Linked DNA regions of Robiginitalea biformata HTCC2501. The protein of the gene in region 2 binds, or shares a complex with, the protein of the main gene of each other region. Links are inferred from orthologs where the notes say so. Each region holds a gene or a part of one and is shown on either strand. Other genes may lie near its edges.

Evidence for each region. The genes of interacting proteins can lie anywhere in the genome.
Region 1: the proteins of prfA (region 2) and prmC are in contact, whole or in part, in a crystal structure (PDB 2B3T), measured with the Escherichia coli proteins. The link is inferred for Robiginitalea biformata HTCC2501 from one-to-one orthologs.

The regions. Positions count from the first base shown.
Region 1 is NC_013222.1:2,773,277-2,780,338, forward strand. What follows is about bases 2,033-4,949. They hold prmC (peptide chain release factor N(5)-glutamine methyltransferase), read right to left. Parts: upstream 3,990-4,949; coding sequence 3,075-3,989; downstream 2,033-3,074. Other genes in these bases: ligA (NAD-dependent DNA ligase LigA), read right to left, coding at 2,033-3,078; RB2501_RS12340 (GNAT family N-acetyltransferase), read right to left, coding at 3,994-4,485; ribD (bifunctional diaminohydroxyphosphoribosylaminopyrimidine deaminase/5-amino-6-(5-phosphoribosylamino)uracil reductase RibD), read left to right, coding at 4,530-4,949. Outside these bases: RB2501_RS12320 (metallophosphatase), read left to right, coding at 1-695; RB2501_RS12325 (hypothetical protein), read right to left, coding at 702-1,004; more of ligA, read right to left, coding at 1,057-2,032; more of ribD, read left to right, coding at 4,950-5,561; RB2501_RS12350 (HAD family hydrolase), read left to right, coding at 5,554-6,156; RB2501_RS12355 (DMT family transporter), read left to right, coding at 6,158-7,018; RB2501_RS12360 (IMPACT family protein), read left to right, coding at 7,019-7,062. UniProt on the Escherichia coli protein: Methylates the class 1 translation termination release factors RF1/PrfA and RF2/PrfB on the glutamine residue of the universally conserved GGQ motif, i.e. on 'Gln-235' in RF1 and on 'Gln-252' in RF2.
Region 2 is NC_013222.1:1,702,279-1,709,413, forward strand. What follows is about bases 1,556-4,545. They hold prfA (peptide chain release factor 1), read left to right. Parts: upstream 1,556-2,507; coding sequence 2,508-3,584; downstream 3,585-4,545. Other genes in these bases: RB2501_RS07575 (FAD:protein FMN transferase), read left to right, coding at 1,556-2,423; pyrF (orotidine-5'-phosphate decarboxylase), read left to right, coding at 3,656-4,474; RB2501_RS07590 (hypothetical protein), read right to left, coding at 4,509-4,545. Also shown: RB2501_RS07565 (AIR synthase related protein), read left to right, coding at 1-810; RB2501_RS07570 (QcrA and Rieske domain-containing protein), read left to right, coding at 871-1,299; more of RB2501_RS07575, read left to right, coding at 1,431-1,555; more of RB2501_RS07590, read right to left, coding at 4,546-4,703; RB2501_RS07595 (hypothetical protein), read left to right, coding at 4,941-5,471; RB2501_RS07600 (RagB/SusD family nutrient uptake outer membrane protein), read right to left, coding at 5,825-7,135. UniProt on the Escherichia coli protein: Peptide chain release factor 1 directs the termination of translation in response to the peptide chain termination codons UAG and UAA.

The sequences.
Region 1 (7,062 bases), 1.1 Mb from region 2 along the record:
TCCGCAGGGAGAACCCGAATACGCTCCTGTTGGATGCCGGGGATATTTTTCAGGGAACCCCCTACTTCAACTTTTACGGAGGCGAACTGGAATTCCGGCTGATGAGCCGCATGGACTACCAGGCCGCCACCCTGGGCAACCACGATTTCGACAACGGCATCCCCGGGTTACTCGCACAGCTGCCCTATGCGAGTTTCGAGTTTGTCTCGGCCAATTACGATTTCACCAACACGGACCTGAACGGCCTGGTGGCGCCGTATACAATCCGGGTAGTGGACGGGGTCCGGATCGGGATTTTTGGACTGGGCATTGAACTGGACGGCCTGGTAATGCCGGACCTCTATGGGGAAACCCTTTACCAGGACCCCTATGAAAGGGCCCTGGACATGTCCCGCACCCTCAGGGAGGAGGAAGCCTGCCACCTGGTCATCTGCCTTTCCCATCTGGGGTTCCGCTACGACGACCCGAGCCGTCCCAGCGATGTACTGCTGGCTCAAAAAACCGAAGGGATCGACCTGATTATCGGGGGGCATACGCATACCTTCCTGGAAGAAGCCCGCGTGCTGTCTAACCGGGCGGGGGATCCCGTACTCGTGAACCAGGTGGGATGCTACGGGGTTCGGCTGGGCCGGGTAGATTTTTTCCTGGAACCCGGGGCGCCGCCGGCCGGTTCCTGGGTATCGATCACTGTGTGACCCGCTTTATTCCTGCAGTAAATACGCGACAATTTCCCGGAATTCTTCCTGTAGTGAATGCTCCGGGTAAGGCCGGCCGGCCCGGTTGTACCAGTAGCCCGCATTCCATCGATCGCCTTCCCGCCTGTGGAGGTAGGCGTGTATCCAGCTTCCCACGGGCCCCTTCATGGCCTCGGCAATATCGTGCGATGCCTGCCAGTCCCCTGCCCCTTCCCACCAAAGGGCCTTCAGGCCGTCCGGCCAGGAAGTATCCGGGGCCTGGCGATCCAGGGTTTTTTCGAATTCGTCTACATTTTCAGGCAGTGGCATAATACTTTCGTTTCAATCTGTTTATCGCAGGTTCTCCCCCTGTCCGCCCGGGTCAGTCCCCGAGCATTTCCAGGAACTGGGTTTCCGAAATAATGGGTACCCCGTTTTTGTCCGCCTTTTCCCGCTTGCTGGGCCCCATGTTGGCCCCGGCAACCAAAAAGTTCGTACGGGCCGATACCGAGGAGGTGACCTTCCCCCCATTGTCCTCGATGCGTTTTTTTAATTCGTTCCGTCCAATGGACTCAAAGACCCCGGAGACCACAAAAGTTTTGCCCCGGAATAAATCGGTTTGCCCCCTGAGTTGTTCTTCACTCAGGGAGAACTGCAGGCCGTGTCCCTTGAGCTTTTCGACCCGTTCCCGGTTGACCGGGTCGCTGAAAAATTCCACCACGCTTCCCGCAATCCGCTGGCCGATTTCGTCTACCTGTTGCAGCTCGTCGGCACTGGCAGCCATCAGCGCATCGATGTTCTTATAGGCCCTTGCGAGTTTCTTGGCAACGGTTTCCCCTACATATCGTATCCCCAGGGCAAACAACACGCGCTCGAAAGGCACTTTCCTGGAGGCGGCCACCCCTTCCACCAGGTTGGCTGCAGATTTCTCCGCCATGCGTTCCAGGGGAAGCAGGTCGTCAGTGGTCAGCGTGTACAGATCCGCGTAATCCCCGATCAGTCCCTCCTTAAACAGGAGCTCTACGGTTTCGGAGCCCAGCCCTTCAATATCCATGGCTTTTCGGGAAATAAAATGCTGGATGCGCCCGGTGATCTGGGGCGGGCACCCGGTGTCGTTCGGGCAGAAATGCTGGGCTTCTCCCGGGTTTCGCACCAGCTCGGTCCCGCACTCCGGACAGGCCGAAATGTAGGTGGTCGGGGCACTGTTTTCCGGGCGTTTGCTAAAATCCACCCCCGTGATCTTCGGGATGATCTCCCCGCCTTTTTCCACGTAAACGGTATCCCCTTCCCGTACGTCCAGTTTGGCAATCTGGTCGGCATTGTGCAGGGATGCGCGCTTGACGGTGGTTCCGGCCAGCAAGACAGGTTCCAGGTTGGCAACCGGGGTAATCGCACCGGTTCGGCCTACCTGGTAGGTAATCCGTTCCAGGCGCGTGGCGGCCTGCTCGGATTTGAATTTGTACGCCATGGCCCATCGGGGCGATTTGGCCGTATACCCCAATTCTTCCTGTTGCTGCAGGCTATTGACCTTGACCACCACCCCGTCTGTTTCATAAGGCAGTTCCAGGCGGTGAGAATCCCAGTACTCCAGGTAGGCCACAACCTCGTCGATATTCTTGCACAATTTGGCCGTGTCCGGCACCTTAAACCCGAGTTTCCGGGCCAAACCGAGTATTTCAAAGTGCGAATCGGCCCCGAGGTCCCGGCCTGCCATCCCGTAAAGCAGACAATCCAGGGGGCGCTCAGCCACGATGCTGCTATCCTGCAATTTCAGGCTCCCCGAAGCGGTGTTCCTTGGATTCATATAGGGGTCCTCCCCGTTTTCGACCCGTTCCCGGTTCATACGGGCAAAACCTTCCAGCGGCAACACAATTTCGCCCCGGATATCAAAGCGGTTGGGATAGTCGCCCTGCAGCCGGAGCGGGATGGACCGAATGGTTCGGACATTCGTCGTCACGTCATCGCCCTGCGTACCGTCCCCCCGGGTAACGGCTCGCAACAAAGCGCCGTCCTGGTAGGTCAGGCTGATGGATGCCCCGTCGTACTTCAGCTCGCAGGTAAAAGTCACCGGAACATCGCCCAGCACCCGCTGGATGCGCTTTTCCCATTCCCGCAACTCCTCCACGGAATAGGAATTGTCCAGGGAGTACATCGGGTAATCGTGGACGACGGTCTCAAAATTTTTGGTGATGGCACCTCCCACGCGTTGCGTCGGGGAAGCCGGGTCGTAAAATTCCGGGTGCTGCTTCTCGAGGTCCTGCAACGCCTTGAGCTTCATGTCGAAGTCATAGTCGCTGATTACCGGTTCGTCCAGTACGTAATAGCGGTAATTATGGTCCCGGAGTTCGTCCCGGAGCGCCTGTATCTTCTCCGCTATATCCCGCTTGTTCACTTTCTCGGTCATGGGTTTTGCCTCGCTTTATGGTTTGTATCCGGGCTCCGGCCGCACAGAAACCGGTCCTTTCCAAAAATATCTTTTTTCAGGGAAACTTCGAGTAAACCGGCCTCCCGGAACAACTCCGCGGTCGGCGCGCCGAAATCCTCGTGGATTTCAACATACAACCACCCCCCACCGCGTAAATGGCGGCGCGAAAACCCGGCGATATGCCTGTAATAGAGCAATGGGTCGGAATCCGGGGCGAAAAGTGCCTCCCGGGGCTCGTGGTCCCTGACGTGGACTGCCAATTGGCCTTCCTGGCCCCTGGGAATGTAGGGCGGGTTGGAGATGATCAGGTCGTATCCGGGCCATTCCCCTTCCGGATTCAGAATACTTTCGGGCCATTCCCCTTCCGGGTTGCGGATATCCGCCCGAACCAGGCGCACATCCAGTCCGAGGTGCCGGGCATTCTCCCTGGCAACCTCCAGGGCCTCCCCGGAAATGTCGAGAGCTGTTACCCGGGCAGCGGGCAGGCTTTTTGCCAGGCCCAGGGCGATACAACCGCTGCCTGTCCCGATATCGAGGATGTTCCCTTCCCTGAGGTCCGCGGCGTGCCGCTCCAGGACCCACCGTACGAGCTCTTCGGTTTCCGGGCGCGGTATCAGCGCGCCCGGGCCTACCCGCAAGTCCATATCCAGGAATCGGGCCGTACCTGTAATATACTGAACGGGCTGGCCTGCTGCCAGCTGGGACAGGGCATTGAAAAGGGGGGCTTCTTCTTCGCGGGTCAGCATTTTCCCGGGTTCCAGTCCAAGCACAAATCGCGGCAGGTCCAGATAGTGCTCCAGAAGGCGGTAAAACAAAGCGTCCACTTCCCCGGGCGGATGAGTCCCGCCGAGTTCCTTCCTGTAAATGTCCCGCACCTCGCGCAACAGCATCCGCTCAGAGTTTTTTGCGCATCCAGACCTGGCAGGCCGTATGCCCGGTACAGCCGAGTGGCTGGCTGAGATCCTCAAACCCGTACCGGCGATAGAGGCTCAGGGCCGTCTCCATGTAGGGCATGGTTTCCAGGTAACAATACGCGTATCCCAACTCCCGGGCTTTCTGCAGGGCTTTTTCCAAGAGGGCTTTCCCAAACCCCATGCCCCGGAGTTCCTCCCGGAAATACATTTTCTGAAGTTCGCAGGTATCTGCATCCCCGCCATCCAGGGGGGCAATCCCGCCGCCGCCCCAAACCTCCTGCTCGTCGGCCACCACCCAGAATGCACTGTCCGGGCGGTCATAGGTTTCAAACATCCGGTCCAGGGAAGTATCCGCCAGGGCCGTTCCCCGGGCGGGCGCCCCGGTGCCCGGAAGCACCTCCCGGATCAACGCCGCCAGTCCCGGGTTGTCGCCGGGTTCAATCCGCCGCAATTTCAAGGTCGCTTTATTCATCCCCAATATGCTATTTTTGCGGGGTGAAGATACAGGAAAAATACATGTTGCGCTGCATCCAAATCGGTCGGAATGCCCTGGGCCGGAGTGCGCCGAACCCGATGGTCGGGGCCCTACTGACCCATGGCGATACGATTATCGGTTCCGGGTATACCAGTGCTTTTGGCGGGCCGCATGCCGAGGTAAATGCCATCCGTAGCGTGGCCGACCCCGGCAAGTTGCCGGATTCCACCCTGTATGTCACCCTGGAACCCTGCTGCCATCACGGGAAAACGCCTCCCTGCACAGACCGGATCATCGAGTCGGGAATACGCCGCGTGGTGGTCGGGCTGCCAGACCCGCACGACAAGGTGGCCGGCCAGGGGATCGCACAACTGAGGGAGGCCGGTTGCCAGGTGGAAGTAGGGGTTGCAGCGGACGCCTGCCGGGAACACCACAAGCGCTTTCTGACCCTGCACGAAAAAGGCCGTCCCTATATCGTATTGAAGTGGGCCCAGAGTCCGGATGGCTTCCTGGCACCCGATCCGGAAGTCAGGGGCGAATCGACGGGGCCCTGGTGGATTACCGGCCGGGAATCCCGCCAACTCGTCCACAAATGGCGGACCCAGGAGTCGGCAATTCTGGTAGGCTGGAGAACGGCTGCGGCCGATGACCCCCAACTCACCAGCAGGGACTGGGCGGGGAAGGACCCGCTTCGGGTCCTGCTGGATCCGTCAGGCAGGGCTCCGGAAGGCCTTCGCTTGCTGGACGGGAAGGTGCCGACACTCCGGGTATTGCACACCGGGCAGCAGCCCACCGGCAGCGCCCGGGTCGAGAATATTTTCCTGGAGCCGGGTCCGGGGTTCCTGCGGGCACTGTGCAGAGAACTCCGGGAGCGGGGGGTGCTGAGTATCCTTGTGGAAGGGGGCGCCCACACCCTGGGTTCCTTCCTCTCCGCAGGGCTATGGGACGAAGCCCGCGTATTCACAGGGCCCCGGCCATTAAACGGCGGGCTGCGGGCCCCGGCCTTATCCGGAAGGCTCGTGGCAAACACTGCCTCCGGGGCAGACACCCTAACCCTCTGGCGCAATGATTAAAAACCTGATATTCGATTTTGGGGACGTGATCATCGACCTCGACAAGGAAGGGGTGCCCCGGGCTTTGGCGGGGTATGGGCTCTCCGGGGCCGACCCGGAACTCGTATCATGGGCCAACCAATACGAAGCGGGCCAAATGACCAGCACCGAATTCCTCGACCGGCTGGGCAACCGCCTTGGGGAACCCGATCGGGAAGTACTCGTCAGGCATTGGAATACCACCATCCGCCACCTCCCGGAAGGCCGCCTTGAATTCCTGGAAAACCTCCGCGACTCCGGGGGTTTTCGGATGTTTTTACTCAGCAATACGAACGAGTTGCACATGGCCTGTGTGGCCCGACAGCTGGGGGAAGAGACTTTTTCCCGGTTAAAAGCATGTTTTGAAGGCTTTTACCTGTCCTACCAGATAGGGATGCGCAAACCGGAACCCGGGATCTTCCGGCATGTGCTGGAGGAGAACCGGTTGGCGCCCGGGGAAACACTGTTTATCGACGACACCCTTGAACATATCCTGGGGGCGCGTTCGCTGGGAATTGCCACCTGGCACCTGCAGGTGGGACAGGAGGATGTCCGGGAACTCAAAAACCGCCTCTGATATGTGGGACCTGATTTTGAGTATCGCCAGCTCCAGCCTGATATTCGTCGTCTTTAAGGGATATAGCCGTTTTCGCGTAAACACCTTCTATGCCATTATCGGAAATTACCTGACCGCCTGCAGCGTGGGCTTTATTTTCTTCCCCAGAACCCTTTCGCTTCCGGAAATCCCGGGAAAACCCTGGTTTTTGCCTGCCGTCGCCCTGGGGGTTCTCTTTATCGTCATTTTTAACCTGATGGCCCGGACATCTCAGCAACTGGGCGTTTCGGTAGCCTCGGTGGCCACCAAGATGTCCCTGGTCATCCCGGTGGTTGCCGGGGTGGTCCTCTACGGAGAAGTCCTCGGGCCGATCAAGATAGCCGGAATTGCCCTGGCATTGGTAGCCGTGTATTTTGCCTCCGTCAAAACCCGCAAGGTCTCCTGGGAGCCCCGGCTGCTCTACCTGCCCGCCCTGGTTTTCCTGGGCTCGGGCATCATCGACACGAGCATCAAATACCTGGAGGAAACCCGGATCCCGGATGCGGAATACCCCTTGTTCTCCGCCTGCATCTTCGGGGCCGCCGGCACTACCGGCATCCTGGTCACCGCCCTGAGGAAACCCCGGGAGCTTTTCACCTGGCGGCCGCGCAACCTGCTCGGGGGCCTGGCCCTGGGTATCCCCAACTTTTTTTCAATCTACTTCCTGCTCAAAGCCCTGCAATTCGACGGGCTCACCAGTGCCGCTATTTTTACACTGAATAACGTGGGTATCGTAACGCTCACCACCCTGCTTGGTATTGCTTTTTTCGGGGAGAAATTATCCGCCCGCAACTGGTTGGGCGTTGGCCTGGCACTGGTAAGCATCGCCATTATAAGTTCGTAAATGGAGCAGAACCTGTCTTTCCGTACGCTGAAAGCCCCTTGCGG
Region 2 (7,135 bases):
GCGATTATCCAGGGCACCGAGGAGCTGATTGCCGACCTCCGGGAATGGGGGGTGCACATCCACAGCACGGGGGGGGAAACCGCAGATGTGGGCGATTTGGTCCGGACGATCATCGTGGATTCCACCGTGACCGCCCGCGTGCGCCGCGACCGGATTATCGACAATGCCCGGATCTGCCCGGGGGATGTTATTGTCGCCCTGGCCTCCTTCGGGCAGGCCACCTATGAAAAAACCTATAACGGCGGGATGGGCAGCAATGGCCTTACTTCGGCCCGCCACGACGTTTTCCACCGCGACCTCGCCGGGGAATTTCCCGAGAGCTTTGACCCCGAAGTGCCTGAAGACCTGGTGTACAGCGGCAGTGTCGGGCTGCAGGACCCGGTGGAAGGGGTGCCCCTGGACGCCGGAAAACTCGTGCTGTCTCCCACCCGCACCTATGCCCCTGTAGTTGCGAAAATCCTGGAGAAATACGGCCCGGAGGAACTCCACGGAATGGTGCACTGCAGTGGCGGTGCCCAGACTAAAATCCTGCATTTCATCGACGGGCTGCATGTTGTCAAAGACAACCTTTTTCCGGTCCCCCCCTTGTTTGATCTCATCCAACGGGAATCCGGTACGGGGTGGCGGGAAATGTACCAGGTGTTCAACTGCGGCCACCGGCTGGAATTCTATGTGCCGGAAACCTGTGCACAGGACCTGATCGATATCGCCTCGACCTTTGGGATCGAAGGCCGTATCATCGGCCGTGTGGAAGAATACGACCGCCCGAAACTCACCATCCGCAGCGATAAGGGACACTTCGAATATTAGGCATACGAATTTTCTGATAAAACCGTTCTGGTAGGAGGGGATTGCCTAATTGCTAATTACATGGAGAGAAAAGAATTTTTAAGGACGCTGGGAGCCGGTGCCGCCTTTGCCGTGGCGTTTCCCTGCGTACAGGGATGTACCAAGGGGCCCGGCCTGGAAACCGAGCCGGTACCCACCGGGGTGGATTTCACCATCGACCTGAGCGGCCCGGACGGGGATGCGCTCTCGGGCAACGGCGATTTCATCATACGTAACTATGTGGTGATTGCCCGAAACCTTGCCGGAGATTTTGTCGCCGCCAGCCAGGTTTGCAGCCACCAGCAGACCCCCGAAGTCCGCTTTGTCGAAAGCCAGGGCGGTATTTTCCAGTGTGCAACCCACGGCTCGCAATTTGCCCAGGACGGGACGCCTCTGAACAGCGTAACCAGCAACCCGCTGAAGATTTTCCAGACTGCGTTAAACGGGGACCAGTTGCGGGTCTTTGAATAACCCGGCCAATCAGACCGGCCCCGGGGAGCGTATACCCCCCGGCCCACTGAGCCACCCCGTCTCCGGGGGTTTATCGGGCTCCGGGCTGCGGGACGGACTTCACCGCCTTTGAATTGCTTAAACCGAGATATGTGAGATCAGCTGCCTTGTTGCTCTATTTATTCGCCCTCCCGGGGGTATGGGGGCAACAGGACCCTTTGGTGACCGTCCGCAGGACGGAGCGCCTTTTGGGGACCGAGGTAACCGTAACGGTTACAGCGGAAAACGAGGAAATCGGGTTTATCCATATCGAAGAGGCGCTTTCCGAAATGCGGCAGGTGGCGGGCTGGATATCCAGCCGGGATCCCGTATCCGTAACCCATGCGATCAATGCCAATGCGGGCCTGCAGCCTGTAAGCGTGCCCCGCGAGATTTATAGTTTGCTGGAGCGGGCGATACAGATCTCCGAGCTGACTTCCGGCGCCTTCGATATCACCGATGCTGCCCTGGATACCCTTTGGCGTTTTGACGGGTCCATGGCGCAAATCCCGGGTGCGGAAGATGTGGCCGGGGTTTTGCCGTTGGTGGGGTATCGGAACCTCGTATTGGATGCCGGGAACCGGACCGCCTACCTGCCGGAAAAAGGGATGAAGATCAACCTGGACGCCATTGGCCGGGGGTATGCCGTAGACCGGGCCAAGGACCGGATGCTCGATAAACAGGTGCCCGGGGGCACCATCCAGGCGGGAGGCGACCTGTCGGCGTGGGGTACCCGGGGGTCGGGCGATAAATGGTTGCTCGGAATATCGGACCCGATCAATATCGGCCAAATCCTCCGGTGGGTGCCGCTTATTGAATCCTCCGTATCCATCGTCCGTACGGATGCCCAGTTTGTACGGAGCGGCGATCGCACCTACGGGTACATCATGGATCCGCACACCGGCTTTCCGGCAGAAGGGGTGGCGCAGGCTACGGTGTTGGCTCGAAACGCAGAACTGAGCAGTGCCCTTGCCCACGCGCTTTGCGTCCTGGGGCCGGAAAACGGGATCCGCCTGATCGAATACCTGGGGGATACCGAGGCCGTGATCGTGGACGATGCGGGGATCATGTACTGGACCAGCGGCCTGTCGCTGAGCCGCGAGTAGCCTGGCCGGGGGCGGTGAGGGCACTGCAGATCCCCCCGAAAATCTCCCTAAAAATCGTAACTTCGCAGGGAATCCCAACAGCCCATGCTCGATAAACTGAATATTGTAAAGCAACGCTTTGACGAGGTCTCCGACCTGATCATCCAACCGGACATTATCGCCGACCAAAAGCGGTACATCCAGTTGAACAAGGAATACAAGGATTTAAAGGAGATCGTGGATATGCGAGAGAAGTATATCCAATTGCAAAATCGCATCTCGGAAGCTGAGGAGATCCTCTCCGACGGGAGCGACCCGGAAATGGCCGAGATGGCCAAACTCCAGCTCGAGGAGGCCCGGGAGGCGATACCCCCGCTGGAGGACGCCATCAAGATGAAGCTGATCCCCAAAGACCCTGAGGATGCCAAGGACGTTGTTATGGAAATTCGCGCCGGTACCGGGGGGGACGAGGCGAGCATTTTTGCCGGAGACCTCTTCCGGATGTACACGAAATACTGCGAGTCCAGGGGTTGGAAAACCAACGTTATCGACCTGAGTGAGGGGACCAGCGGCGGATTCAAGGAAATCCATTTTGAAGTGAGCGGGGAGGATGTTTACGGCACGCTGAAATTCGAAGCCGGCGTCCACCGGGTACAGCGCGTCCCCCAGACCGAGACCCAGGGCCGGGTGCACACGAGTGCGGCCACGGTAATGGTCCTGCCCGAAGCCGAGGATTTTGACGTGCAGATCGACCCGAAGGACGTCCGCATCGATTACTTCTGTTCCTCTGGCCCCGGGGGGCAATCCGTGAACACCACCTATTCCGCCGTACGGCTGACACACGTCCCCACGGGGATCGTGGCCCAGTGCCAGGACGAAAAATCCCAGCATAAAAACAAGGACAAGGCTTTTAAGGTATTGCGCTCCAGGCTCTACGACATGGAACTGGCCAAGAAACAGGAAGAGGACGCCGCTAAGCGGAATTCCCAGGTGAGCAGCGGGGACCGGTCGGCAAAGATCCGTACCTATAACTACCCCCAGGGGCGCGTAACGGATCACCGAATCGGCCTCACGCTCTACGACCTGCAGAATATCATCAACGGGGACATCCAGAAAATAATCGACGAGCTCATGCTGGTGGAGAACACCGAAAAGCTCCGGGAGGCCTCCGAAATTCTGTAGGGCGGCAACCCCCACAGACAAACCGGCCAACTCCCCCCGATGAGTAAAGACCAATCGACCAAATTCCAACGATGACCACAGAACAGCTAACCAGCCACATCCGGGAGAAACAGTCCTTTCTCTGTGTGGGCCTGGACACCGATTTGGACAAGATCCCGCGGCACCTCCTCCAGGAAGAAGACCCGATCTTTGCCTTCAACAAAGCCATTATCGACGCCACCCGCGATTACTGCGTTGCCTATAAGCCGAATACTGCCTTTTACGAGGCCTATGGGGCCCGCGGATGGCAGTCGCTGGAGCGGACCATCGGGTACCTGAATGCCACCTGTCCGGAGCATTTTACCATTGCGGATGCCAAGCGAGGGGATATCGGGAATACCTCCACGCGGTATGCGAAGGCGTTTTACGAAGAAATGGATTTTGACGCCCTCACCGTGGCCCCGTATATGGGCCGGGATTCGGTGGAGCCCTTCCTGGCATTCGAGGATAAATTTGTGATTTTGCTGGCCCTTACGTCCAACCCGGGTGCCTTTGACTTCCAGACGGGGACATTCGGCGGCGAAGCCCTGTATGAAAAGGTGTTATCTGCCAGCCTCGAATATGCGGGTTCCGAACGCCTGATGTTTGTGGTAGGTGCTACCAAAGCCGAGTACCTGGCAGCCATCCGCAAGCGGGTGCCGGATCATTTCCTGCTGATACCGGGGGTGGGCGCCCAGGGCGGGAGCCTTGAAGATGTCTGCAAATATGGGATGAACGGGCAGGTGGGCCTGCTGGTGAATTCCTCCAGGGGGATTATCTATGCGGGGAACGGGCCGGATTTTGCGGAACGCGCTGCGGAGCAGGCTGCGTCCATAAGGGAGCAGATGGCAAAAATTCTCGCCGGGGACTGACCCCTGCGGATTGCCGGTATGAGAAGCGGGAAGCTCAGATAAGGCTCTGCAGCATCCGCTGGATCTTCTTCGCTTTCAGTTCAAAGAATTCCCGGAGGTTCGCATCCGACTGGGCCGCTTCGGCCGCCTTGCGGACAAAATTATTGTACTGGTATTCCAACATGTGGATGCCCTGGTGGTCTTCTGCCACAGGGGTGATTGCGCCTACTTTGCAATATTGATTTTCCATAGCCATCAGTTTCTTTCAAATATACGGTGAAATCCGGCGCATGGATTTCGGGCTTAGGAGGTATTTAACTATTAATCAGGTCATTTGTCTATTTTTTAACGTTCACCTATCGATTTATTCACAAAACGGGGCCGTTCCGGCCGATTTCGGGAATCGCCCGTACGGAATGGGCCCTGCCGGTTGGACTTCACCGGGGGCTCTGCGGGTTTTGTATCTTTAGGGAAAGCGCGATATATTATGAAAGGAATCCGAATAACTGTTGGATGTTTTTTAATGGCCCTGATGCCCCTGGTAACCGCCCGGGGACAGGAGAACCCACCTGACTCTTCCTGCAATTGCTGCACCGAGATGCACCGTGCCTTCGATTTCTGGATCGGGGAGTGGGAGGTAACCGGACCGGACGGATCCGTTTTGGGGACCAACCGGATCGAGAGAATACAGGGGGGGTGCGTATTGCAGGAGCACTGGGAAACCGCCGGGAATGGCACAACCGGAACCAGCCTGAATTACTACAACTCCGGGGATGAGGCCTGGGAACAGCTTTGGGTCGATAATTCCGGGTATGTGCTCAAACTGCGCGGCGGGCCGGAGGATGGCGCCATGGTGCTGGCTTCCGAACCCGTCCGGCTCTCTTCCGGCAAAGACCGGGTCAACCGGATTACCTGGACGCCCCGGGAGGACGGAACCGTCCGGCAGCACTGGCAAGTGTTGGAAGGCGGGGAGGTCGTGCAGACGCTTTTTGACGGGATTTACCGTCGAGCAGAATAAGCAGGGCTGCCGTTTAAGGGGGGTGCAGTTTAAGGATGGCAGTTCCAATAATAAAATGGCGGCCCCGAGTGTCAGATAGCTAATTCAAATACTACACTAAAAAATGAGACAGAAATGTTTTTAGGGAGTATGGACCTCGGAGCCGCCAGGCTTTATATGTTTTAAACTACTTCAAAGAAAGCCCGGATCTTTCTGTTTCCGGGTAATACTTATAAACCTTTACCCATCCGACCTATTTTTACGCCGGGTTTACAATGGCCCGGATATACAATGGCCGGGATAAAAGAAATCCGCGCAAAAAAGCGCGGATTTCCCGGTTGACGCAACGGACAACCGCGTTGGAATAACCAGAATCAGAAATTACCTGGGTTTTGGGTGATATTCGGATTGTTTGTGGTTTCATCCTCAACAATCGGGAAAATCACCTTATTTGCCCCGGGCTCGGACTCGGGGCCTCCCCCGGGACGCAGATTCCGGTTATTGCGCAACAGATCCATCCGACGATGCCCTTCAAAGCACAGTTCCTTCCGCCGCTCGTTCAGGATGGCGTCCAGGTCTACGGTCCCCAGCGGCCCGAGGCCCGCCCGGTCGCGCAACAGGTTGATATCCTCCAGGGGGGTTGCCCCGATGGAGGTCCCGCCCCGCAGGTTCGCTTCGGCCCGGATCAGGTACATCTCCGTGATGCGCAGGACCATGCCGTCCGAGGCGTTGTTAACCACGTCCGGATATTTCAGCGTAAAAAAGGTGTCATTGCCCCCGGCATCGGTAGCCGCCTGCGACAGCGTGGTAAACCGGAGATCCCCGGGCTCCGCTGCAAAGGCGTCCAGCAAATCCTGGCTGAAGGGGGCGTCACCCCGCCCGCCGGGAGCCGGGTTGTAAAAGTTCACGTACACTTCGTCCGACCCGGCGGCCTCCTGCGGCCCGTCCGTCGGGGTGTTTACCACCACAAAAATATGCTCCGAAGATCCCGGGTTGTCGTCGTAGAAGTCATAGGTGCCTGCCAGGGCGTAGTTCCCCGAGCCGATCACCTGGTTGGCCATCTCGGCCGCCTGGGACCATTGTTCCCGGTAGAGATAGAGCCGCGCCAGCAGCGCCATGGCGGCTCCGGATTCCGCCCGCACCCCGTTTTCGGCCGGGAGGTCCGGGATGGCCTCTAGCAGGTCCTGTTCAATCTGGGCGTGGACTTCATTCACCGAAGACCGCTCCAGCTGGAAGGCTGAAATATCCCCGCCTTCGAACGGCTGGAGTACCAGGGGGACCCCCAGGTTGCTTCCCTGTGCAAACTGGTAGGGCTGGGCAAACAGGTTCACCAGTTTCAGATAGGTTACCGCCCGCAGGAATTTGGCTTCGGCCACAAACTGCGCTTTTGTGGCCTCGTCAAGCCCGGTAATATCCGTCACGGGCGGCAGGTTTTGAATCACGTTGTTGGCGGCCCCGATCAGTTCATACCCGTCCAGCCAGATATTGTCGATAGAGGTGTTGGTGGCCAGGGTCTGGAACTCGTCGATTTCCTGTAGAGAGGGGAAACTTCCGACGAAGTTGACGTCGTCCGCCATAAAATCCCCCATCAACTGGGCCATCCCGTTGAGGTCCCCGCTCTGGTTTTTGCTGTAGATCCCTACAACCGTTCCGTTGATAGTGGCCAGGCTGTTGAATACGGTATT